Linked DNA regions of Cohaesibacter sp. ES.047. The protein of the gene in region 1 interacts with the protein of each later gene in a pairwise test. Links are inferred from orthologs where the notes say so. Each region holds a gene or a part of one and is shown on either strand. Other genes may lie near its edges.

Region 1 (12,459 bases):
ACACAGAGCTAAAAGTTTGTTAACTGCATAAGGGCAAAATCGGGGCAAGGGGTAGGATTATGGCAACTTTGACAAAAACTCAGTTGATGGTCGCAACAGGAATTCTGATCTGTGTTTTGGGGCTTTCATTCATCGCGATGAGCGAAAGTTCAGCGCTTTCTGATGGTTATGGCACGCCAATGACACTTTCGAGCGTGGAGTTTTCCTTGACGGCGAGCAATGACGAGTGCGTTGCCATCAAAGGATCCCAGGGCTGCGAAGTCCGCAATGTGTCGATGTTCTGAGCTTTCTCATTGGGCCTTATTGGCAAAATGAGAACTCTTTATACCGGTCTCGTTCGCTGGGGCTGATTTGGAATTTGAAAAACGGGGCCTTTGAGGCCCCGTTTTCTTTTCCACTGGAATTTTCATCATTCGTCTTCAGAGGGTCCATCTTCAGAGGGTCCATCTTCAGAAGGCCCGGTTTCAGACGGTCCATCCTCTGATGGATCGGTTTCCGGTGATGTTTCATCAAGCTCCAGCCCTTCGGCCTCCTGATGATCCACTTCAGAGATCAACTCAACCGAGACGACCTGTTCATCATCGCGCGTCTTGAAGACCGTCACACCTTGTGTCGACCGTCCAGCGATGCGGATACCGTCGATCGGGCAGCGAATGAGCTGTCCGGCGTTGGTGACAAGCATGATCTGATCGCAGTCCTCTGCCGGGAAGCTTGCAACCAGACGGCCATTGCGATCATTGACCGCCATGGCCGCAATGCCCTTGCCGCCACGACCGGAGGTCCGGTATTCGTAGGACGAGGTCCGCTTGCCATAGCCATTCTCGGAAATGGTCAGAACAAACTGCTCCGAACCACCCATTTCGGCATAGCGTTCAACCGGCAGGGATGCCGCTGAGGCTTCGAGCGGTGCTTCGCTTTCCTCGCCATTGAGTGCTCGCCGCGCCGCGCTGGCCTGACGCAGATATTCGGTGCGTTCTTCCGGCGTTGCTTCGAAGTGATGCAGGATCGACATGGAAATAACCTTGTCATCCTCTTCCAGACGGATACCGCGCACTCCTGTGGAGCCACGAGACTGGAAGATGCGCACATCCCCGACAGGGAAACGAATGCACTGGCCTTTGGCCGTGGTGAGCATCACGTCGTCGATAGCGTCGCAGGTTTCGACCCCAACGATGCCGTCTTCAGGCACGCCATCCGGGCCGTCCTCGAATTTCATTGCGATCTTACCGTTGCGGTTGACCAGCTTAAAGTCCGAAAGCTTGTTGCGACGGACCGAACCGGAGATCGTCGCGAACATCAGATCCAGTTTTTCCCAGCTCTCCTCGTCTTCGGGCAACGGGAGAATCGAGGTGATCCGCTCACCCTGCTGCAGCGGCAACAGGTTGATCAGGGCCTTGCCCTTGCCTTGTGGTGCGGAAAGCGGCAGACGCCAGACCTTCATCTTGTAGGCGATGCCGCGGGACGAGAAGAACAGCACCGGTGTGTGGGTGTTGCCCACGAACAGCCGGGTGACGAAATCCTCATCCTTCATGGCCATGCCTGCGCGACCCTTGCCGCCACGGCGTTGAGCCCGGTAGGTGGACAGGGGAACGCGCTTGATATAGCCGGCGTGGGACACGGTGACGACCATGTCTTCACGCTGGATCAGGTCTTCGTCGTCAAAGTCTGCGCCACCTTCGATGATTTCGGTTTTGCGCGGCGTTGCAAACTCTTCCTTCAGCTCGATCATCTCGTCCTTGACGATCGTGTAGATCCGTTCGCGAGACCGCAGGATGTCGAGATAATCGGTGATTTTCTCACCCAGAGCATTCAGCTCGTCGCCCACTTCGTCGCGGCCCAGAGCCGTCAGGCGCTGGAGGCGGAGGTCGAGAATGGCACGGGCTTGCTCTTCGGACAGGTAATAGGTGCCGTCTTCATTCAGCTTGTGCCGCGGATCATCAATCAGGAGGATCAGTGACTCGACATCACGTGCTTCCCAGCGGCGCTCCATCAATTGCTGACGGGCCGTCGCAGGATCGGGCGCCTGACGAATGAGCTTGATCACTTCGTCAATGTTGGCCACAGCAATGGCCAAGCCAACCAACACGTGCGCCCGCTCGCGGGCCTTGTTGAGCAGATATTTGGTGCGGCGGCTGACAACTTCTTCGCGGAAGGCATTGAAAGCCAGCAGAATGTCACGCAGGTTGAGCAGCTCAGGCTTGCCGCCGTTCAGCGCCACCATGTTGCAGCCGAAAGACGTCTGCAACTGGCTGAAGCGGTAAAGCTGGTTCAGAACAACGTCCGGCACGGCGTCGCGTTTCAGTTCCACGACAACACGCATACCCAGACGGTCCGACTCGTCGCGGATGTCCGAAATGCCCTCAATGCGCTTGTCACGCACGGCCTCGGCGATCTTTTCGATCATCGTGGCCTTGTTGACCTGATAAGGAATTTCCGTGACCACAAGGGCCATGCGATCCTTGCGGATCTCTTCCACATCGACCTTGCCGCGCATCATGACCGAGCCGCGACCGGTGTTGTAGGCGCTGCGAATGCCTGCACGGCCAAGGATAAGGCCACCCGTCGGGAAATCCGGACCGGGCACAATTTCCATCAACTCGTCAGCCGACAGGGTCGGATTGTCAATGAGCGCGATGGAGGCATCAACCAGTTCACCCAGATTGTGGGGCGGAATGTTGGTTGCCATGCCGACTGCGATGCCCCCTGCCCCATTGACCAGAAGGTTGGGGAAACGGGCAGGCAGAACAACGGGCTCGCTCTCGGTCGAGTCGTAGTTGTCGCTAAAGTTTACGGTATCTTTGTCGAGGTCACCCAGAAGAGTCGTCGTGACTTTCTCAAGACGACATTCCGTGTAACGCATGGCCGCGGCGCTGTCGCCATCGATGGAGCCAAAGTTACCCTGTCCATCAATCAACGGGACGCGCAGGGAAAAACTCTGCGTCATGCGCACGAGCGCTTCATAGATCGCACTGTCGCCATGGGGATGATATTTACCCATCACATCACCGATGACGCGCGCTGATTTACGGTAGCCCTTGTTCCATTCGTAGCCATTTTCATGCATAGAATAGAGAATGCGGCGATGAACGGGTTTGAGACCATCCCGAACATCAGGCAGCGCACGGCTGACGATCACGCTCATGGCATAATCGAGATAGCTGCGTTTCATCTCTTCGGTGATGGAAATGGGCTGGATATAGGCGGTAGATCCGTCGCCCGGTTTTGTATCGTTTGTATCTGTCAAAGGCGTGTCTCGAATCCTTGTCAAAAAGGTAGTTCTGTATAGCCGATTTATGGTCTGTCGGCAAAATTTTGACCGCACCCTGTGAGCAAGTTTTCAGTGGATTGATGCATCGGGTGGTTCCTGCTATTCGAGCTGAACGCGCACAGGCCTTATTGATACAATCTATCTTAATTGCCATGGCGGTTTTGTCGCCCCTGAACCAATGGAAAGCCCCGGAAATGCTGCCCTTTGACATGATGCTCAATGCTTTTGCCACTTTGTTCGTGACAATCGACCCGATTGGTCTCGCGCCGATCTTTCTGGCTGTGACCAGCGAAGCGACGAAGCAGGAACGCATTCAGATCGGCATTCGCAGTGTGGTCGTGGCGGCTGGCATTCTCCTTACCTTTGCCTTGGTGGGGCAAGTGATTCTCTCGGTGCTGGGTATTTCGCTGCCGGCGTTTCGGATCGCGGGGGGCATTTTGCTTTTCGTCATCGCCTTCGAGATGGTTTTCGAGAAGCGCAAGGAGCGCAAGTCGAAATCGGCGGAACGGGTTATGTCTGATGACGAGATGCATAATATCGCGGTCTTTCCGTTGGCAATTCCTCTGATTTCTGGACCCGGAGCAATTTCTGCGGTTCTGCTGCTCTCGTCTCAGACGTCCAACTGGGTCGAGATGGGGTCGGTTCTGTTTGTCGTCGCTTTTGTTTTGTCTCTGGTGCTTTTCACCTTTGTCGTATCGGGCTGGGTGGAAAAGATGCTTGGCGACAATGGCCGCAATATATTGACCCGCCTTTTGGGCGTGCTGCTGGCGGCGCTGTCGGTGCAGTTCATTGCGGACGGTGTGAAGGCCCTCATAGTTGGCTGACTGAATGACCTCTTGCTCAAACAACAAAAGCCTGACGCGGTGCGCCAGGCTTTTTTGTTATATGGATCTCAGTGACCGGGATCACATCTTCCTGTCCACGCCTTTCAGGGCGATATAGATCGCGGGGATGACCAGCACTGTGAGGAGCGTCGACGAGGCCAGCCCGAAGAGCAACGAGATTGCCAGCCCCTGAAAGATCGGGTCCGCCAGGATTACCGCCGCGCCGATCATTGCCGCCAGAGCGGTGAGCATGATGGGTTTGAAGCGGATGGACCCGGCCTCAAGCAAGACGTCCTTCAAAGGCCTGCCGGAGCCCTTTTCATGCCCGACAAAATCGACCAGAAGGATAGAGTTGCGCACGATGATGCCGGCAAGTGCGATGAAGCCGATCATCGATGTGGCTGTGAAGGGCGCGTTGAACAGCCAATGACCGATCATGATGCCGATCAGCGTGAGCGGAATTGGCGTCAGTACAACCAGCGGAACCCGGAACGAATGGAACTGGGCCACCACGAGGGCGTAGATTGCCAGAATGGCGATGGCAAAGGCAGCCCCCATGTCGCGGAAGGTAACCCATGTGACTTCCCACTCGCCATCCCACAACAGAGCGACTTCGGTTTCATCCTTGGGCTGGCCATGGAGGATGATGTGCGGTTTGGGCAGATCGCCCCAATCGTGGGCGTCGATCTTGTCCTGCACGGCAAGCATGCCATAGATCGGGGCTTCGAAGTCTCCGGCTAGGTCTGCCACGACCATCTCGGCGGATCGGCCATTGTGCCGGAAGACAGGGAAACTGGCCTTTTCGCGATCAATGCGGACAACATCACCAATTTCGACGACACCGCGATTGCCGGGGATGGCGTTTTGCGGCACGGGAATGGTGAGTAGCCGCTCGGACAGCGTCAGATCGGACCTGTTCGGTTTGACCGCGATCTCAACTGGACGACGCCCGCCTCCCTTGTGGGAATAGCCGACAACCTGACCATTCAAATAATATTGGATGGTCTGGTAGACATCGCCCTGTTCGACTTGATGATATTCGAGATTGTCCTGATCGATGCGGATGCGGGCCCGGTCCGAGGGGGTGCCGAAGCTGTCATCGACGTCAACAATGAAGGGGACGTCTTCGAACAGCTTGCGCACTTCGGTTGCCACGGCGCGACGGGTTTCCGGATCAGGACCATAGATCTCTGCCAACAGTGTCGATAGAACCGGCGGTCCGGGTGGGACTTCCACCACCTTGATGCTGGTGCCGTCCACTACGGGCAAATCTTTCAGTCTTTCGCGGATCTCAAGTGCGATGGTGTGGCTGGAGCGTTCCCGTTCGCCCTTCTCGGTGAGATTGACCTGCAGGTCGCCCTGCTCTGGATTGGCGCGCAAGAAATAGTGGCGCACAAGACCGTTGAAGCCAAAGGGCGCTGCTGTTCCCGCATGAGACTGGATCGAGAGAATTTCCTCGATGTCGTCCAGACGATGAGCGGCTTCCATCAGAGTGCGGTCTGTTGCCTCCAACGTTGCCCCTTCAGGCAGATCGACGATGACCTGCAGTTCGGACTTGTTGTCGAAAGGCAAGAGCTTCACGGTGACGTGCTGGGTGTAGATCAGCAGGGTTGAGGCGATGGTCGCCCCGCCCACAATGAGCAGGAAGGCCCATGACCGTCCCCTGCCCGACAGAATTGGGCGGGCGATCAGGCGATAGGCGCGACCGAGAATGCCTCCGTCTCTGTCTTCGCTGTGGCCGGGCTTGCCGAAGATGTTCATCAGCCATGGCGTCAGCATCACTGCAACGAAGAAGGACAATACCATCGCAGCGGAAGCAACCGCGGGAATCGGGCTCATGTAAGGGCCCATCATGCCCGAGACGAACATCATGGGCAGAAGCGCTGCCACGACGGTCAGTGTTGCGATCACGGTGGGGTTTCCAACCTCGGCTACGCCTTCGATTGCGGCCTGAATCTTGGAACGACCGTCTCCCATTGCCCAGTGGCGGGAGATGTTTTCGATCATGACAATCGCGTCATCAACGAGGATGCCGATGGCAAAGATGAGCGCAAAGAGCGAAACGCGGTTGATCGTGTATCCCATCAGATAGGCGGCAGCGAGCGTGAGAAGAATGGTCGTGGGAATGACGATGAAGACCACGATGCCTTCGCGCAGGCCGATAGCGATGCTGACCAGAATGACGATCGAAATAGTCGCAAGACCAAGATGATAGAGAAGCTCGTTGGCTTTCTCGTTTGCCGTTTCCCCATAGTTGCGCGTGACATCAACCCTGACGCCGTCGGGAATGATCTGGCCCTTGAGTTCGGAGACGCGATCCTCGATGGCGTGCGCAATATCGACCGCGTTGGCACCCTTGCGTTTGGCGATGGCAAGCGAAACCGCAGGCATGCGATTAAAGCCGCCCCCATCCTTTTTCGTGAGATGCCAGACGCGATGATCGGTCTGACTGCTGCCAACGACAACCTTTGCCACGTCCTTGACATAGACGGGACGATTGTCTCGGGAGGTGAGCAGCAACAGGCCGATGTCTGGGATGCCATGAAGGGTCTGACCGACGGCAACCGGAAGGCTCGTATTCGTTTCGCGCAGATTGCTGACCATGAACGAGGTGTTGGCCGCCTGAACCTTGCCCACAAGCTGTTGCAGGGTGATGCCGTAAAGCGCCAGCTTTTCAGGGTCTGGTTCGACGCGGATCTGGTCGGTCTGGCCGCCGACAATATAGGTCAGGCCGATATCGTCCAGTTTGGATAGTTCGACGCGCAATTCGTCAGCAATATTATAAAGAGCGGTATCATTCCAGCGATCAGCGACGGTCTTGTCCGGTGAGAGCGTCAGCACGGTGATTGCGACATCGTCGATGCCTCGGCCAATGATCAATGGCTGCGGGATGCCCACGGGGATGGACGTCAGATTGGCGTTGATCTTGTCATGAACACGCAACACGGCAGCATCGGAACTGGTGCCGACCAGAAAACGGGCTGTGACAACCACACGGTCGTCGTAGGAGTTGGAATAGACGTGCTCGACGCTATCGATGCTTTTAACAATCGTCTCCAGCGGCTCGGTAATGAGCTTGACCGCATCTTCGGCCTTGAGGCCGTCCGCGCGGACCTGAATGTCAACCATCGGCACCGAAATCTGCGGTTCTTCCTCACGCGGGAGCGCCATCAGGGCGACAAGTCCCAAGGCAAAGGACGTTATGAGCAGAAGCGGTGTCAGTGGGGACGTGATGAAGCTTCGAGCCAGATTGCCCGAGATGCCCAGATGCTTGGATTTGGTTTCCATGATTGATCCTCAGAGCTCGAGCAGCACGTCGCCGGCTTCAAGGCCGGACAGGATCTCGATCATCGGCTTGCCATCCTGATGATGGACCTGGCCAATCTGGACCGCGATCTCGGAACTGGTGCCATCCGGTTCTTTGAGGCGTACGAAATCGACACCATAGCGGGTGAAGACCAGATCCTGAGGCACAAGATAGGTGTCCCGCAATCCAGCCTTAATGCGCACCTGAATGCGCTCGCCGACGAAATAGTCGCCAAGCCCCTCAACGTTTGCATCTGCCAGAACGCGGCCATCCGCAATTTGTGGGTAGACCTTGGCGATTTCGCCGCGTCGGGTGCAACTACCGTCGCAATTGGCTCCTCGTTCGGCGATTTCGATCATATCCGCCTTCTTGAGGAATTGCGCATGCCTTTCAGGCAGAGACAGGCGCAGAATATAGTTGTCCCGGGCGATGGTCGCGACAGCCTCGCCGTTCATGACCACCGAGCCAACTGTGATGGGGACGTCCAGAACGCGCCCGGCCTGAGGTGCCAGTACGGCCCCTTCCTCGAGTTGGCGGACGATTACGGCACGCTCGGCCTCGGAGGCTTCGAGCCGACTGTTGGCGACGTCAAGCTGGGTGTTGACCTGATCAAGCCTCGATTTGGTTGCCGATCCGCGCTTGAACAATTGGTCAACTCTTGCCTTTTCGGTCTTGATGTTGTCGATCTCGCGTTCGGCTGCACGAATCTGCGCCTCAATCGCATCGATGCGCAGATCCAGCTTCGGATCGCGAACAACCGCAATGGTTTCCCCTTCTTTCACGAAGCTGCCTTCGGTTACGGTCAATTCCGTGACTGTTCCGGCGGTGCGCACCCTCGCTGGAATGGAATCTGTGCTTTCCACGGTTGCGTAAACGGCCTTCTTGTCTTCGATGGCCTGTTTGGTGACAGTGAAGTCGGCGGCATGCGCAACTGAACCGGTCACGGTGAGAACGAATAGGCAGGCAGAGAGAAATGCCTTGCCTTTTGGTGTCTGTGCCTTGCACATTGCGGTTCACTCCTGACGGTGAATTGTAATATTAGAAAATACGAATATAAGAATTATAAGGAATTGTCAAAGGGCTAAGCGTGATTTTGGCTGTTTTCCTCAGGCTTGGCATCCGGTATTAACGTTATGTGACATTTCATCTGACCGAGGCATTTCAAGGAGACTGGTATTGGCTTCCCACGGATCAAAAAAAGTAATCTATGCGGCCCTTGCGGGTAACAGCCTGATTGCTCTGACGAAATTCATAGCAGCCTCTATTACGGGATCATCCGCGATGCTCTCCGAGGGCATTCATTCGCTCGTCGATACAGGTAATCAGGGGTTGTTACTCTATGGTATGAGAAAGGCCGCAAAACCGGCTGACAAGAAGCATCCGTTCGGATATGGCGCCGAGCTGTACTTCTGGGCTTTCGTGGTTGCACTGCTGATTTTTGCGGTTGGTGCTGGCTTGTCGATTTACGAGGGTGTCAACAAGGTTCTTGAGCCGCATCCCGTGGGTGACCCAACCATCAACTTCGTGGTTCTGGGGGCTGCGCTTTGTTTCGAGGGATGGGCCTGGTGGATTGCTTTGAGAGAGTTCAGCACCACCAAGGGCAAGATGGGCTGGCTGGAAGCGGTAAGTCAATCCAAGGATCCGACGGTCTTTACGGTTCTGTTTGAAGATTCCGCAGCCATGCTCGGTCTTTTCGTGGCGGCCGTTGGGATTTCCATTTCGCACTATTTCCACATCCCGTGGATGGATGGCGCCGCTTCGATTGTCATTGGCATCATTCTGGCGTGTACCGCCTTCCTGCTTGCCTATGAGACCAAGGGCTTGCTGATCGGCGAGGCTGCCTCGGACGAGATGGAGCAGGAAATTCGGTCCATCGCTTCATCGCATCCGTCCGTGACCATGGTCAACGAACTAAGGACACTGCACCGCGGTCCCAAGGAGATCCTTGTTACGCTCAGCATCGACTTTGAAGACACGATGCAGGTCTCCAAACTTGAAAGCGTCATCGCTGATCTTGAGGAGCATATCCGGGAGCGGTTTCCCCAGATCCGTCGCCTTTTCATCGAGGCACAATCGCACAAGGATCATGAGACCGTCGCCAAACTATTTGACGATCCCGTGTAGTCCTGCATTTGCACTGGTGGACCTACGAAAAAACCCGGCTTTCGAGCCGGGTTTCTTGTATTTTGCGATCATTCGATCAAGATCGGCAGTCATACCAAGGGCGTGAAGTTCTGACTCTTTAGGGATTCCATTTTTAGCACTGGCGTGATTCAACATGGCAAAGGAGATTTTGCCATGTCTGCCGCTTTGATTCTTAGCGATGCTTTTGACGCCGATAGTTTGCGCCGTCTTGCCAAAGGATGCCGCAATGCCAAACAGAGCCGCCGCCTACTGGCCATTGCGGCTGTCTATGACGGCATGAACCGTGCTGATGCCGCCAAAGTCGGCGGTATGGACCGCCAGACTTTGCGAGATTGGGTTCTTCGCTTCAATGAGCAAGGCACCGATGGTCTTGTCGACATCAAAGCAACCGGCGCTCCCATGCGCTTGAGCCCAGAACAGCTCGAAGAGTTTGTTGCTATCGTTGAAACCGGTCCTGATCCTGAGAAGGACGGCGTCTCTGTCTGGCGTAGCCAGGATCTGGTGCGTGTGATCCAAGAGCGGTTTGGGGTCTCCTACAAGGAACGTGGAGTACGGGATCTTTTGCGCCGCATGGGGTATGTGCGCATATCTGGTCGACCTCAACATCCAGAACAAAAGCCTGAAGTCATTGATGCTTTCAAAAAAACTTCTCCGCAACGTTGGCAGCGCATGTAGGCCATTTGCCAAAGAACAAGCCCATCGAGATTTGGTGGCAAGATGAGGCTAGGCTTGGTCAGAAGAATGGACTGGCCCGACTATGGGCAAAAAAGGGAACCAGACCACGTCTGCCAGCCGATCAGCGATATAAAAATGCCTATCTGTTCGGTGCAATATGTCCAGCGCGTGGCGTTGGCGCGGGATTGATGATGCCTTTTGCAAATACACAGGCCATGCAAATGCACCTCGAAGAAGTCTCAAGGACAGTGGCGCGCGGCGCTCATGCCGTGGTGCTGATGGATCGTGCCGGATGGCATACGACAAGCAGACTCAACGTGCCCAAGAATATCACCATCCTCCTGTTGCCTTCCAAATCACCGGAACTGAACCCAGTTGAGAATATTTGGCAGTATCTGCGCGGTACCTTCCTGTCCAATCGGGTCTTCGAAGACTATGCCGCCATTCTTGATGCTGGTTGCCAAGCATGGAAGAGCCTCTCCGCCAACCCAACCATCATCCATTCAATAGGTATGAGAAAATGGGCTCAAGAAGGTCAGAATTAAATGCCGTTGGTATCAATCAAAATGGAATGTCGTCGTCCATTTCGTCGCGGAAATTGCTCGATGGCTGGCTTGGGCTGGATTGCCGGCCATAGGATTCTTCTTGCGGCTCGCTGGCGAAGCTCCTGCCCGGCCCGCCGAAATCGTTGTTCTGCTGACCGGCAAAGCTGCCGCCGCCTTCATTGCGGTTGTCGAGCATGGTCAGGGTCGAGTTGAAGCCCTGTAGAACGACCTCCGTGGAATAACGATCCTGTCCGTTCTGATCCTGCCACTTGCGGGTCTGAATCTGGCCTTCAACATAGACCTTGGAACCCTTGCGCAAATAGCTCTCCGCAACACGGGCAAGCCCTTCACTGAAGATGACAACGCGGTGCCATTCGGTGCGCTCGCGGCGTTCGCCGGAATTGCGATCTTTCCAGTTTTCGGATGTTGCGATCGACAGGTTGACGATCTTCCGGCCGTCTTGCGTGGTGCGAATGTCGGGGTCAGCACCCAGATTGCCCACGAGAATGACTTTGTTGACGCTTCCGGCCATTGGTTTGTCCTTTGTCTGCTTCTGTCCGTCGCCTTTCGAGCTGACGTTGAGTTGGAGGTCAGCATAGGCGGGATTGGACGACAGTTCCATACGGGATTGGTTCAATCCCCATGCTTTGGTTGGGTCAATGGTGCGGTGTTCCATCTGACCCGCTGTGCATGATTGTAGAACAAAGTGTGTACAAAAGCTAGGCCAGACGCTAGTATGCGTGCACCGGAATCACCTTTGAAGCCTGATTGTCTTTGCAATTTATAACCCTATATGGGAGAGGAAGGCCATAAAACGGGTCTGAGGGATCACCCGGTGATCCAAGCAAAGCCCGACGACCGTACCATCCCGAACGACCAATCATACGACGAGCGGTTCAACCGTTCGACCGATAAATTGATAGATAGCGATATGGATAAGCCAGCAATTTCTTCGAACAAGTTCATTTCGATTCGCGGTGCCCGAGAACATAACCTGAAGAATGTCGACGTTGATATTCCGCGCGATCAATTGGTTGTCATGACCGGATTGTCAGGCTCGGGCAAGAGCTCGCTGGCGTTCGATACGATCTATGCAGAGGGCCAGCGCCGGTATGTAGAATCGCTGTCGGCCTATGCACGGCAATTTCTGGAAATGATGCAAAAGCCGGATGTCGACCAGATTGACGGCCTGTCTCCCGCCATCTCGATCGAGCAGAAGACCACCTCGCGCAATCCGCGCTCGACGGTGGGCACGGTCACTGAGATCTACGACTATTTGCGCCTGCTTTATGCCCGTGTTGGCATTCCCTACAGCCCGGCGACCGGGTTGCCGATTGAAAGCCAGACGGTCAGCCAGATGGTTGACCGGGTGATGGAGCTTCCCGAGAAAACCCGCTTTTTGCTGATGGCTCCCATCGTTCGCGGACGCAAGGGTGAATTTCGCAAGGAACTGGCCGAATTGGTCAAACGCGGTCTGACGCGTTTTCGGATCGACGGGCAGATGTATGATGACGGCGAGTTGCCGACACTCGACAAGAAATTCAAACACAATATTGATGTCGTCGTGCACCGGATGGTGGTCAAGGAAGGCATCGAGAAACGGCTGGCTGATTCGCTTGAACTCAGTCTTGAACTCGCCGAAGGCCTCGCGGTGGTCGAGCTGGTTGACGAAAAGACCGAAGACGGTGAGCCAAG
Region 2 (12,157 bases), 3.3 Mb from region 1 along the record:
GACAATGCAGGCCGATGAACAGGACCTCAAAGGGCTCAAAAAGCCTGACCAACTGATCGAACCAGCCCTCTTCGTCCAGAATGTGCTCAAGGATCAGGTGGTTGCCTGCTGATGCATAAGCCTTGAGGGAACGGTGATAGCCATCAAAAAAGCACTGGCGGGCCAGTTGCCAATCAAACTCACCCGACTTGAAGCGCTTGCTAGGCAGAACGCCGGAATCACGCAGATGGTCAATGGAAATGTGCCAGAAAGGGAGGGGAAGGGCGTCTTGCAACGCCCTCGCCAATGTCGATTTGCCCGATGAGGAGGCCCCGTGCAGAAACAGGATCTGCGCAGTCTCAATCATCATCTTGAATGCGCCCCTTGAAGCGATCGGAATCCTTCACCGCATTCTTTACCATCTTGCCGAAAGTCTTGGAGCGTCGGCGGTTTTCTGCGATCGTTTCGGTGTTGCGATTGTCTTCGGCCTGCAACTTGCGCCAACGATCCAGCCGGTCCGCTTTTAGTTCCCCGGACGAGATGGCAGCCTGAACCGCACACTTGGGTTCGGTGTCATGCTGACAGTCGCTGAACTTGCATTGTGCCGCCAATGCCACGATATCATCAAACACCTGCTCGATGCCGGTGCTCTTTTCGTGCAGCCTGAGGGCGCGAATCCCCGGCGTGTCGACGAGCCATGCGCCATTGACGGTGCGATGCAGGGAACGGAAGGTGGTTGTGTGCCGCCCCTTGGCATCATCCTCGCGGATGTCCCGTGTGGCATCGGCCCGGTCGGTCAGGGCATTGAGCAAAGTGGTTTTGCCCACACCGGATGACCCCACCATGGCAACTGTCCGGCCCTTTTCGACCCAAGGCGCGAGCGAATCTGCCGCTTGGGTATCCTTGGCATTCAGACCGATAACATCCACCCCGGCCATCAGGTCCCTTGCGGGTTCCAGATAGCGCTCGGGATCGTCGCACAGATCCGTTTTGGTGATCAGGATTACAGGCGTTACGTCCGCGTCCCTAGCCAGCGCCAGAAAGCGTTCAAGGCGCGCAAGATTGAAGTCGTCATTGCAGGATGAGACGATAAACAGCACATCCACGTTGCAGGCCATGATCTGTTCGGACACATCCGTGCCCGCAGAGCGGCGTTTGAGCTCGCTCTTGGGATCAAGACGCCGGACGATCTGGTCGGTATGGTCGGTGAGCACCCAATCGCCGACGCCAAAATCCGACGTTGGCACCTTGTGCGGCGTGCGCAGGGGCCTGGCCCCACTTTCACCAAGACCCATCACGATGGTTCGCTGGATTTCCGTGATGCGAAAAGGGGTGAGGGTGTCCAGCTCGTTGATGTCGAGCTGGCTCATGAAATGGGCAGTAAAGCCAAGTTCGGACAGGGTCCAGCCGGGTTTCCTGTCAGGGGCTTTGCCAAGAAAGTCTTCGAAGGAAGTCATTGTCTTGCCTTAAGAACATACTTTTTGGTCGGCGCAAGCCTCGCGGCAAGGCCGTTGATCCAGGCAAGATCCGTCATCCATTCAGATGCCGTTTGCCCGGAGGGACAAAAAGACACTCATAAATATCCTCCTTCAGGGCTTGGTTGCTGGCAGGTGCCAATTTTCGGCACCATGCAGGGGAAAGTTGTGTCCCGATCTTAGTCAAATGCCGGGCTCTTGTCACCTGTCTTCATGTGTCACCTGAGAGGAAGACAGAGAAATGAGAGATCGCATCATGAAGCGGAAGAAGAGCCATCCGGCTCCCAGCCTTCTGGCGCGAGGGTGAAGCCCTCGAACTGAAAGGCCGGTGCAACGACACAGCTGACAAGGGTCCAGTCACCAAGGGATTGGGCCGATTGCCATGCGTTTTTTGGAACGATTGCTTGCGGTGCCTGACCGTTCAGAATGTCCGGGCCGAGGTTATGCTCGACCACATTCTGCCCGTTTTCAGCCATTTTAAGAGATAACGGGGCACCATCATGCCAGAACCAGCTTTCCACCGCATCAACACGATGCCAGTGGGAGCGCTCTCCGGCCTTGAGCAGAAAATAGATCGCGGTGCAATGACCGCGACCGTTGCTGCCTTCGTCATCGCGGAACGTCTCGACGAAATAGCCGCCCTCCGGGTGGGGCTGCATGTCAAGCGCTGCGATAATCTCGTCGGCTGAGGCCATGTCCCACTCCCGGCGGTTGGCTATCGGTGGTTAACCGCTAGACATCGAGGTTTGCGACATTCAGGGCATTGTCCTGAATGAAGTTCCGGCGAGGCTCGACTTCATCGCCCATCAGCTTGGCGAAGATGTCATCCGCGTCGTCGGCTTCCTGCACTCGAACCTGCAACAAAGTCCGGACATCCGGATCCAGCGTTGTTTCCCAAAGCTGCTCGGCATTCATCTCGCCAAGACCTTTGTAGCGCTGCATGGCAATGCCTTTGCGTCCAAGCGTATAGACTTCCTGCAGCAGCGAAATCGGACCGTAGATGGTGTATTCCTTTTCGCGGCGGCGCATGACAGTGCCATAGTCAAAGCCCTCTCTGAGCTCCGACCCAAGCCGATTGAGCTTGCGGGCGTCGGCCGACTGCATCAAAGCGGAATCAAGAATGGCCGCCTCCTTCACGCCGCGCACCGTGCGTTCGAACGCATAGTTTCCGTCATCGTCGATCGTGCCGACCCAGCCCCGCTCTGTTTCCTCGGCAACCCTGTCAAGGCGACGGGCAACACGGGCGAGGGCTTCTTCGATGGCCTTGTCGTCATCGGCGATGTCCGGATTGAGCAAGCCGCTGATCGCTGCCTGCTCGACCACCGAACGATTGTAGCGGGAATGCAGACTGTCGAGAGCCTTCTCGAAGGCCCGGGCTTCATCAAGCAGACCGCGCAAATCGGAGCCGGCCCGTTCAACACCGGAGCCGGTTGTCAAAACCGCTTCATCAAGACCCGCATCAATGAGATAATTCTCAAAGGCGAGTTCATCCTTGAGATATTGCTCGGACTGGCCACGCTTGACCTTGTAGAGCGGTGGCTGGGCGATGTAGAGATGACCGCCTTCCACAAGTTCGGGCATTTGCCGGAAGAAGAAGGTCAGAAGCAGGGTCCGAATGTGAGCGCCATCGACGTCAGCATCGGTCATGATGATGATTTTGTGATACCGCAGCTTTGCGGGATTGAATTCATCCTTGCCAATGCCCGTTCCGAGCGCGGTGATCATGGTGCCGATCTCCTGACTGGAGAGCATCTTGTCAAACCGGGCGCGTTCCACGTTGAGGATCTTACCGCGCAGGGGCAGGATGGCCTGATTGGCACGAGACCGTCCCTGTTTGGCCGATCCACCAGCGGAATCACCCTCCACCAGGAACAGTTCAGACTTGGCAGGATCTCTTTCCTGACAGTCGGCCAGCTTGCCGGGCAGAGAGGCGATATCGAGCGCGCCCTTGCGTCGGGTCAGCTCGCGTGCCTTACGGGCGGCCTCGCGGGCCGCGGCAGCTTCAACCACCTTCGATACGATTGTCTTGCCTTCGGCCGGATTTTCCTCCAGCCACTCATTCAGCGCGGCACTGATCAGGCTTTCGACAACGGGCCGGACTTCCGAGGAAACCAGCTTGTCCTTGGTCTGGGACGAGAATTTCGGATCTGGAACCTTGACCGACAGAACGCAGGTCAGTCCTTCACGGCAGTCATCGCCTGACGGGTTGACCTTTTCGCGTTTGAGAAGACCTGAGCTTTCTGCATAGGCGCTGATCTGACGTGTCAGCGCTGTGCGGAATCCGGCCAGATGCGTACCCCCATCCCGCTGCGGGATGTTGTTGGTGAAACACAGCACATTCTCATGGTAGGTATCGTTCCACCACAGGGCCGCTTCGATGGTGATGCCGTCCCGCTCCGAGGAAACGGCGATCGGCTTTTCGATAATCGGCTTCTTGGCCCGATCCAGCCAACGCACAAAGGCTTCAAGGCCACCATCGTAGAGCATCTCCTCGACAACCGTGTCCGCCCCGCGATTGTCCGTGAGCAGGATCCGCACCCCAGAGTTGAGGAAAGCAAGCTCGCGCAGCCGATGCTCAAGCGTTGCGAAGCTAAACTCGATATGGGTGAAGGTCTGGTTGCTGGGATAGAAAGTCACCTCGGTGCCCTGCTGTCCATTGGCCGGACCGACGATCCTGAGCGGGCTGACGGCGTCGCCATGCGCGAACTCGATCTCGTGCTCCAGATCATTGCGCCAGATGCGCAAGAGAAGCTTGGTCGAAAGCGCATTGACAACCGAGACACCCACGCCATGCAGGCCGCCCGAGACCTTGTAGCTGTTCTGGTCGAACTTGCCGCCAGCGTGCAGCTGGGTCATGATCACTTCGGCAGCCGAGACACCTTCTTCGTGATGGATATCGGTGGGGATGCCACGGCCATTGTCCGTAACCGTCACGGACCCGTCCGCATTGAGCGTCGCGGTGACCAGGTCAGCATGACCGGCGAGCGCCTCGTCAATGGCGTTGTCGACCACCTCATAGACCATGTGATGCAGGCCAGATCCGTCGTCAGTGTCCCCGATATACATCCCCGGGCGCTTGCGTACCGCGTCGAGACCTTTGAGGACTTTGATCGATTCTGCGCCATACTCAGCGCTGTCACTGTTATTCTCAATATCGCTCATGCGAATCAGTCATCCTTTGGCTTGAGCTAACCTCTCACTTATAATTGGTTTTTCGCCTTATTCAACTGAACTGGCGAGAGAGGAGAGGTGAAGTCGGGGCCTTCTGTGGAGAGTTATCCGCTCACGCAAAATTTGCGTCTGGTTTGGGGCTTTTTGGGGCAAAATTTAGCGGAATTTCGGCACCTTCTGCAGGCTTCTGATATAGGCCAAAATCTGCGCGGATTCAACCTGATTGAGCGCTTTCACGGGCTTCATCGGGCCATACTTCCAGTTGGTCTGCTCCACACCCTGAAAGATCGCCTTGACAAAGGCGCGATCACTGAGCTTGTCGGGCATGTAGAGCGGGTGAACGAGGGGGGGGGCGAAGCTGGTGCCACGCCCTTCGATGCCATGGCAACTCATGCAATTGGCGTTATAGAGACTTAGGCCGGTCCGCCGGATCTGATCGCCATCAAGTCCCTGTTTCAAGATCGGGCCATCGGCGTTGTGCCCGCCGATCTGGCTGATGTCTCCCCCACTGAAAATCAGCAGCAGAAGGGATGAGACGGACAGGAACAAAATCAGAAAGCTGTTTCTTGATCGGGCAAATTTCCAGCGTTTCCTGCGTCTGACCATGATCGTCTCGCCCCGTTACAATGCCGAAACGCCGGCGAGACGCCGGACGAGCTCAAGGAACAGACCGAACGGGCGACTGACCAGCAGCATCAACAGGATGGCTGATCCAATGGCGGTCAACGCCTCCTCAATGCTGGCTCCGGCGATGAAAAGCGTCGCTGCATAGACCGGGACCTGAAAGCTGATGAAGGCAAGTCCGTCGATCAACATGCGCATGGGTTCTGACCCGGGCAGCACCTTTCTAAAGCACCAATCGCGATAAAGGCCGTAGGGCCGCCCGGTGGCGACCATCACCGGCACCATGATGAGGCGCGTGATCAGCATTTGCTCAAGGCTGAGCTGGGCAATGTACAGCTCGACAAACCCTGCAAGGACGGTGAAGAACAGAATTGTGGCCAATGTGTCGGTGATTGTCGTTTTCATGGGCGGAGCTTATCCGATTGCGCCGGGATGTTCCATCCTAGTGATCGGAACCACGGTGCCCAGATCCACATGGAAGCGTTCGGCGCGATCCCCCAGCGGCTCGAAGACGGCATCATCGGTGCCCGTCACCCAGGCCTGACAGCCGAGCCGGTCCAGAAGATCGAACAGGGCCAGACGGCGGCTTTCATCAAGATGGGCTGCGACCTCGTCCAGAAGCACAAGCGGTGTGCGCCCGCATCTCTCGGCAACCAGATGCGCATGTGCCAATACGATCCCCAACAACAGCGCCTTCTGCTCACCGGTCGAACATTTGGCTGCGGGCATATCCTTGGGGCCGTGACGAACGATCAGGTCGGAGCGATGCGGCCCTTCAAGCGTGCGGCCTGCGCCGCGATCCCGGTTGCGCATCTGCGCCAGGATGCCGCGATAATGCTCTTCGCTCTCGATCGCCGGGCGCGAAAAAGCCTCGGCTTCCAGAATGCCTTCAAGCCCCACCAGAGCATTGGGAAAGGCCGATGACCCTTCGTTTGCATGCAGCAAATCAAGAGATCGGTTCAGGAGCGAAACCAATTCGGCCCTTGCGGTCGCGATGGCTGAGCCATATTCGGCCATCTGGGCCTCAATGCCATCAAGCCAAACCGTCTCGTGCGGGGCCTCTTCGAGCAGCCGATTGCGCTGGCGCATCGCTTTCTCGAACGCATTGACGCGGCTGCCATGGGTCTTGTCGATGGCCAGCACCATCCGGTCGAGCCACTTACGCCGCTCGGACGCTGCGCCCGTAAAATGGCTGTCCATCTGAGGGGTGAGCCAGATCACCGAAACATGGTCGCCAAGGCCTTCCGCCGATTTGCTCGGAGCGCCATTGATCCGGATGCGCCGTTGCATGGAGCCATCCGGGCTCGGTTGCAGGCCGGTTCCCAGTTTTGTCGGGCCAAAGGGCGTATCGATGGCAACGGAGACCGCCCAGCTGCCTGACGCCCCCTCGCGGGCGATGTCCGGATAGGCGACACGCCGGAGCCCGCGGCCCGGTGACAGAAAGGAAATGGCCTCAAGCAAATTGGTCTTGCCCGATCCGTTGGCTCCGGTCAGGACGACATGCCGACCAGTAAGGGCCAGCGACAGGGTGGGATAGTTGCGATAGTCGGTCAGGCTGACAGATCGAACCGAAACCCTGTCGACAGGCGCATCGTCCTGCGTCAGAAAGGCGGCGGCTGAAGGCGTATCTGTCATGCGTGCGAACCAGTCCCTGTCTGTTGCCTGCCTTGTGCGGCTTTGAGTCAAAAAGGGCATTTCCGAAGAAATGCCCATGGAAACGCTCCATCTGATCGTGATGTCGTCGGAGCGGATCCGATCACACGCGCATCGGCATCAGCACATAGAGCGTGTCATTGTCACCATAGTCCTGAATGAGGGTCGGCGAGCCGGAATCAGCCAGTCGGAATTGCGCGCTGTCGCTTTCCAGCTGGTTGGTGATGTCCAGCAGGTAACGGGCATTGAAGCCGATTTCCATCGGTTCGGAATCATACTCCACTGCCAGCTCGTCGGTTGCCGTGCCCGAATCGGGGTTGGAAACAGAGAGCACCAGACGGCCAGACTCGACACTCAGCTTGACCGCGCGGCCCCGTTCGTTGGACACGGTCGCCACACGATCAACCGCTTGGGCAAACAGGGCATTCTCGACCTTCATGGCCTTGTCGTTGCCTTTTGGGATGACCTTTTCATAGTCCGGGAAGGTGCCGTCGATCAGTTTGGACGTCAGCACGACCGGCCCGATCGTCAGGCGGATTTTGGATTCGGATAGCTCGACCGCAATGTTTGCTTCGGGGTCTTCAATCAGCTTCTGGACTTCCGAAACGGTCTTGCGCGGCACGATCACGCCGGGCATGCCAGCAGCCCCTGCCGGAGCGGGCAATTGAGCTTGTGCCAGACGGTGACCGTCCGTGGCCACAGCGCGCAACAGCTGGGTGCCGTCGACCTCAATGCTGTGCACATAGATGCCGTTGAGATAATAGCGCGTTTCCTCTGTCGAGATCGCGAACTGCGTGTGATCGATGAGTCGCTTGAGATCAAGCGCCTTGATCGTGAAGGTGTGGCTGAACTCTCCGGCCGTGATGTCGGGGAAGTCCGTTACCGGCAGGATCTGCAAGGTGAAATGCGACCGACCGGCGCTGATGGCAAGGGACGTCTGATCTTCGTTCGTCTCAAGAGTCACTTCCGAGCCGTCGGGCAATTTGCGAACGATGTCATAGAGCATGTGAGCCGGGACGGTGGTTGCGCCCCCTACTTCAACCATGGCCGGCGCTGTTTCCAGCACTTCCAGATCGAGGTCGGTTGCCTTGAAGACCAGATCTCCCCCTTCGGCTCTGAGGAGCACGTTGGAGAGGATCGGAATGGTATTCCGTCTCTCTACCACCCGATGGACATGGTTCAGCGACTTCAAAAGGGTTGCCCGCTCGAGAGTGACTTTCATATCCCTAAATTCCCTACTTCATTACAATCAATACGCGTTCCCGAACCAGATACCGGCAAGTGCGGGGACGCAACTTTGAACCGAATGGCCGGATATGGCAAGGGGATCGGCTCAATTACTGAGCCGATCCCCTCAAATTTCTCGCACTTATCAGCGCTATTTTTCGGTGCAGTCTCAAGGGATGCCTGAGGGCTGCTGCTGATGTGCCGATTTGCTACTCGGCGATGTTCCGCTTCAGCATCTCGATTTCCTGCTGCAGGGTATTGTCAGATCCTGCGAGCTCCTCGATCTTGCGCACGGCATGCAGAACCGTCGTGTGGTCGCGACCGCCAAACCGCCGACCGATTTCCGGCAGGGAGCGTGGCGTCAGCATCTTGGACAGATACATCGCGATCTGGCGCGGACGCACGATCGTGCGGGTCCGGCGAGAAGACAACAGGTCAGAGCGTGACACATTGTAATGCTTGGAAACAACGCGCTGGATATCCTCGATACGGATGCGGCGCGGCTCTTTCGAGCGGATCAGATCCTTCAGTGCCTGCTCGGCCATCTCCACCGAAATCGGAGCGCCGGTCAGTTGATTGTGTGCCATCAGGCGGTTGAAAGCACCATCAAGATCCCGTCCATTCGAGCGGATGATGCCGGCCACATGGTCAAGCACCAGCTCGGGAATGGCCAGATTCGGATCCCGGCGCGACGCCTGCTGGGCACGATCCGTGAGGATCGAGCGCCGCAGTTCCTTCTCAAGGGGCTGCAATTCGCTGACCAGACCACCGGCCAGACGCGAACGGACGCGTTCATCGAGGCTTTCCAGCTCGACCGGCGGGCGATCAGCCGCAACCACCACCTGACGGGCGCCGTCGATGAGGCTGTTGAGCGTGTGGCAGAATTCCTGCTGGATCGACTTGCCCTGCAGGAACTGCAGATCGTCGATCAGGAGAATATCGATGTCGCGCAATGTGTCCTTGAAGTCGAGAGCCGACTGGCTCTTGAGCGCCTGAACGAACGAATACATGAAGCGTTCAGCCGTCAGATAAAGCACCTTGGCCGACGGATTGGACTTTTTGGCTTCCCAAGCGATGGCCTGCAAAAGGTGTGTCTTGCCCAGACCGACAGACGCATGGATGAACAGCGGGTTAAAAGAAACCGGCTGGCCTGGCTGAGCCATGGCGACCTGTTTTGCTGCCGCATGTGCGAGGGTGTTGGACTGGCCCACAACGAAGGTTTCGAAGGTCAGACGCGGATCGAGCGGCGAGCCGCCCATATGATCATGATCGGAACTCATGGAGCTGCTGGCCTGCTGACGGGCAAAAGCACTTGAATGCTCGCCACCGTCCAGAGCCGGAGCCTGAGTTTTGGCCTGCGCAGGCTTGGGACGAACGGCGCCGCGCACGAACAAATCGATTCGGCGCACCTGCTCGCATTCCTCGCGCCAGAGCGACATCAGCAGTTCGCCATAATGAGACTGGATCCAGGATTTCAGAAACCGGGTCGAAACCGACAGGATAACCAGTCCGTTCTGTTCGTCTTCCAATTCAACGCTTGCGAACCAGCTTGAAAAGACATCTTCTCCGAGCTCTGCCTGCAACCGCTGTCTAACACGATCCCATTCTTCTTTGCCCACTTTCACCGAAGGCTCCTCTTGTCGGGAGGCAGCCTTAGGAAAAGCTTGATGAGCAGCCGCACCCATCTCCATATCAACATTTTCCTTTGTGGCCGTCTGCTGTGTTTTCATTTTTATTTACTAGCCCAATAGCCGCCAAAAAACAGCGGTTTTCCTTGACAAGCCGCAATCTCGGCGAAATTTTCCGCTCTCTCGATCACGACCAGGTTGCGTCTTTAAACGAAATTGTCGAAAGCGACAATTCGTATTCTTCAGAACTGCCGCCACGGAAGCCCTGCATGCTTCCAGCCGTTCTGCTGTCCCCGATGCAAGTTGACGTCCAAATCCCCCTCGAAGCCGGACGCAATATTGTAGCAGGGTCCCTGCCACCGCTCTGTCATCTCAATTGCCGCATTTTTCGATCGAACGCCTGACCGGCAAAGAAACAACAGGGCTGAATTCTGTTCTACACTTCGTTTGTGCAGTTCTGCCATGAGCTGATCGGCGAAATTCGCATTCACCTGCATTTGAGGATAGGAAATCCACTCGATCAGAAGCACGTCCCTTGCCGCATCCTCAAGCACAGGCACGCCGACATAGGACCATTCCGCATGGGTTCGCACATCAATGAGGACCGCGTTCGGGTCTTGGCACAACAGATCCCAGGCTTTGCTTACCTCAAGATCGCCAGCATACGATTCCGCATTCCGCAAAGACACACACTCCTTAGAGAATGATCCGCAAGGACCATCCTTTCAAAACTGAACACATGTTGCATTTGGGCAGAAATCACTCCTTCACCGCACAGGCGAAGAAGTCACATGAAACGCCAGCTCTTTCGACTTGCTGCCCACAAGTCCGCCCAGCAAAGAAACTCGCACTGGGCAGTGTTTCGAAAGGCCTTCGGGACTGGCTGCAACCGCTTTTCAAATGAGTATTCAGGACTTCATTTGTTGTGTTCTTTGCAAGCGCTTCCCGCGTGGCGCATCTGACCATACACAGCCTGAGATGGCCGTGCAAGCAGCCGACAAGCAGATTCTGCAGGGCTTCAAAGGGCAAGCAAATAAGCCAAAAATTTCACATTTGCTCTTGACCAAGCTATCCCGTTGCGACTCTTCAGATTCTGTCAGAAAACTGTCAAGTTAGCTCACAAAATGTCGGTTAAATTTTTTTTCGTCACGTTCCATATTGACCATCGCAGAATCGCATGCATCGGGGCACAACAAGCGCGGTCCTTTTTAACCTCTTGATATAAGGGGCAAAATTTAGAATCGATCAAAAGGAGAACATACCGGTTTCTGCTAAGCGATTCCCGGAAAAAGTGTGACAAAAACACGACACTCGGCAGAGGCAAGGCTCGCACGGTCGGAAAAAAAGCCCGGTCAAGCCGGGCCTTTTTCGACATGTCTGATCTTAGGCTGCGATTGCTTTCACGCGCTTGGACAGACGGGAGATTTTACGAGAAGCGGTGTTCTTGTGATAGACGCCCTTGGAGACGGCACGCATCATTTCGGACTGAGCCTTGCGAAGGGCTTCAGACGCTGCTGCCTGGTCTGCTGCTACAATCGCTTCTTCAACGACACGCAGAAGGCCGCGTACGCGGGTGCGGCGTGCTTTGTTGACAGCGGTTTTGCGCTCGATTGTACGGGTCGCCTTCTTGGCGGATACAGTATTGGCCATGGAGCCTGTTCCTTATTCACTCTTGCGCAGGCCATCATCGGCCCGCTTACGCCGCTACATCACATCAGCCCTCAAAGCTGTACAGGCCGGAAGGACGAGCAGCAATCCTGACAAAACGGGGTTGCGTTTTGCTTTTCTCGAAATACGGCGGTGTGATCAAACACTCTGAGTTCCGAACAAGACGGACCCGCCGATAGCAAAAGGCGGCATACAGATTGCCGCCCAATGGCTCGCGCTTATAGTCAAACTTTCACCGGGCGTCAACATGAAATGACTCCTGAAAGGCCCGAAACGGGCGCATTCAAGCGGTGTTGGTGCGACTATTTGTTCTGGAATTGAGCCTTGCGCTTGTCGACAAACGCGGCCATGCCTTCCTTCTGATCCTCGGTGGCAAACATCGAATGGAACAGCCGGCGCTCGAAGCGAAGGCCCTCAGCAAGGGTCGTCTCGTAGGCGCGATTGACGCTCTCCTTGGCCATCATGACGATTGGCAGAGAGAAATCGGCGATTTTCTTGGCGGTTTTCATCGCCTCTTCCACCAGATCATCAGCCGGTACGATCCGCGAGACAAGTCCGCAGCGTTCCGCTTCCTCGGCATCCATCATCCGTCCGGTCAGGCACATTTCCATGGCCTTGGACTTGCCGACAAAGCGGGTTAGCCGCTGCGAGCCACCAGCGCCGGGCATGACTCCGAGGGTAATTTCGGGCTGGCCGAACTTGGCTGTCTCTGCCGCCAGAATGAAATCGCAC

Evidence for each region.
Region 2: the proteins of gyrA (region 1) and gyrB interact in binary tests that used the Escherichia coli proteins (3 or more experiments, as listed by UniProt). The link is inferred for Cohaesibacter sp. ES.047 from one-to-one orthologs.

The regions. Positions count from the first base shown.
Region 1 is NZ_LT907844.1:3,927,449-3,939,907, reverse strand. The notes cover bases 210-3,546. They hold gyrA (DNA gyrase subunit A), read right to left. Parts: upstream 3,245-3,546; coding sequence 410-3,244; downstream 210-409. Other genes in these bases: CPH65_RS17935 (MarC family protein), read left to right, coding at 3,463-3,546; CPH65_RS17945 (hypothetical protein), read left to right, coding at 210-284. Also shown: more of CPH65_RS17945, read left to right, coding at 60-209; more of CPH65_RS17935, read left to right, coding at 3,547-4,092; CPH65_RS17930 (efflux RND transporter permease subunit), read right to left, coding at 4,174-7,380; CPH65_RS17925 (efflux RND transporter periplasmic adaptor subunit), read right to left, coding at 7,390-8,406; CPH65_RS17920 (cation diffusion facilitator family transporter), read left to right, coding at 8,576-9,523; CPH65_RS17910 (single-stranded DNA-binding protein), read right to left, coding at 10,781-11,296; excinuclease ABC subunit UvrA, read left to right, coding at 11,696-12,459. UniProt on the Escherichia coli protein: A type II topoisomerase that negatively supercoils closed circular double-stranded (ds) DNA in an ATP-dependent manner to maintain chromosomes in an underwound state.
Region 2 is NZ_LT907844.1:596,211-608,367, reverse strand. Bases 1,902-4,936 are described here. They hold gyrB (DNA topoisomerase (ATP-hydrolyzing) subunit B), read right to left. Parts: upstream 4,617-4,936; coding sequence 2,187-4,616; downstream 1,902-2,186. Other genes in these bases: CPH65_RS02640 (cytochrome c), read right to left, coding at 4,782-4,936; CPH65_RS02650 (cupin domain-containing protein), read right to left, coding at 1,902-2,149. Also shown: CPH65_RS02660 (chloramphenicol phosphotransferase CPT family protein), read right to left, coding at 1-349; rsgA (ribosome small subunit-dependent GTPase A), read right to left, coding at 339-1,436; more of CPH65_RS02650, read right to left, coding at 1,709-1,901; more of CPH65_RS02640, read right to left, coding at 4,937-5,231; L-alanine exporter AlaE, read right to left, coding at 5,247-5,654; DNA replication/repair protein RecF, read right to left, coding at 5,664-6,962; dnaN (DNA polymerase III subunit beta), read right to left, coding at 7,006-8,124; chromosomal replication initiator protein DnaA, read right to left, coding at 8,339-9,814; CPH65_RS02615 (rhodanese-like domain-containing protein), read right to left, coding at 10,000-10,440; rpsT (30S ribosomal protein S20), read right to left, coding at 11,141-11,407; CPH65_RS02605 (enoyl-CoA hydratase), read right to left, coding at 11,728-12,157. UniProt on the Escherichia coli protein: DNA gyrase negatively supercoils closed circular double-stranded DNA in an ATP-dependent manner to maintain chromosomes in an underwound state.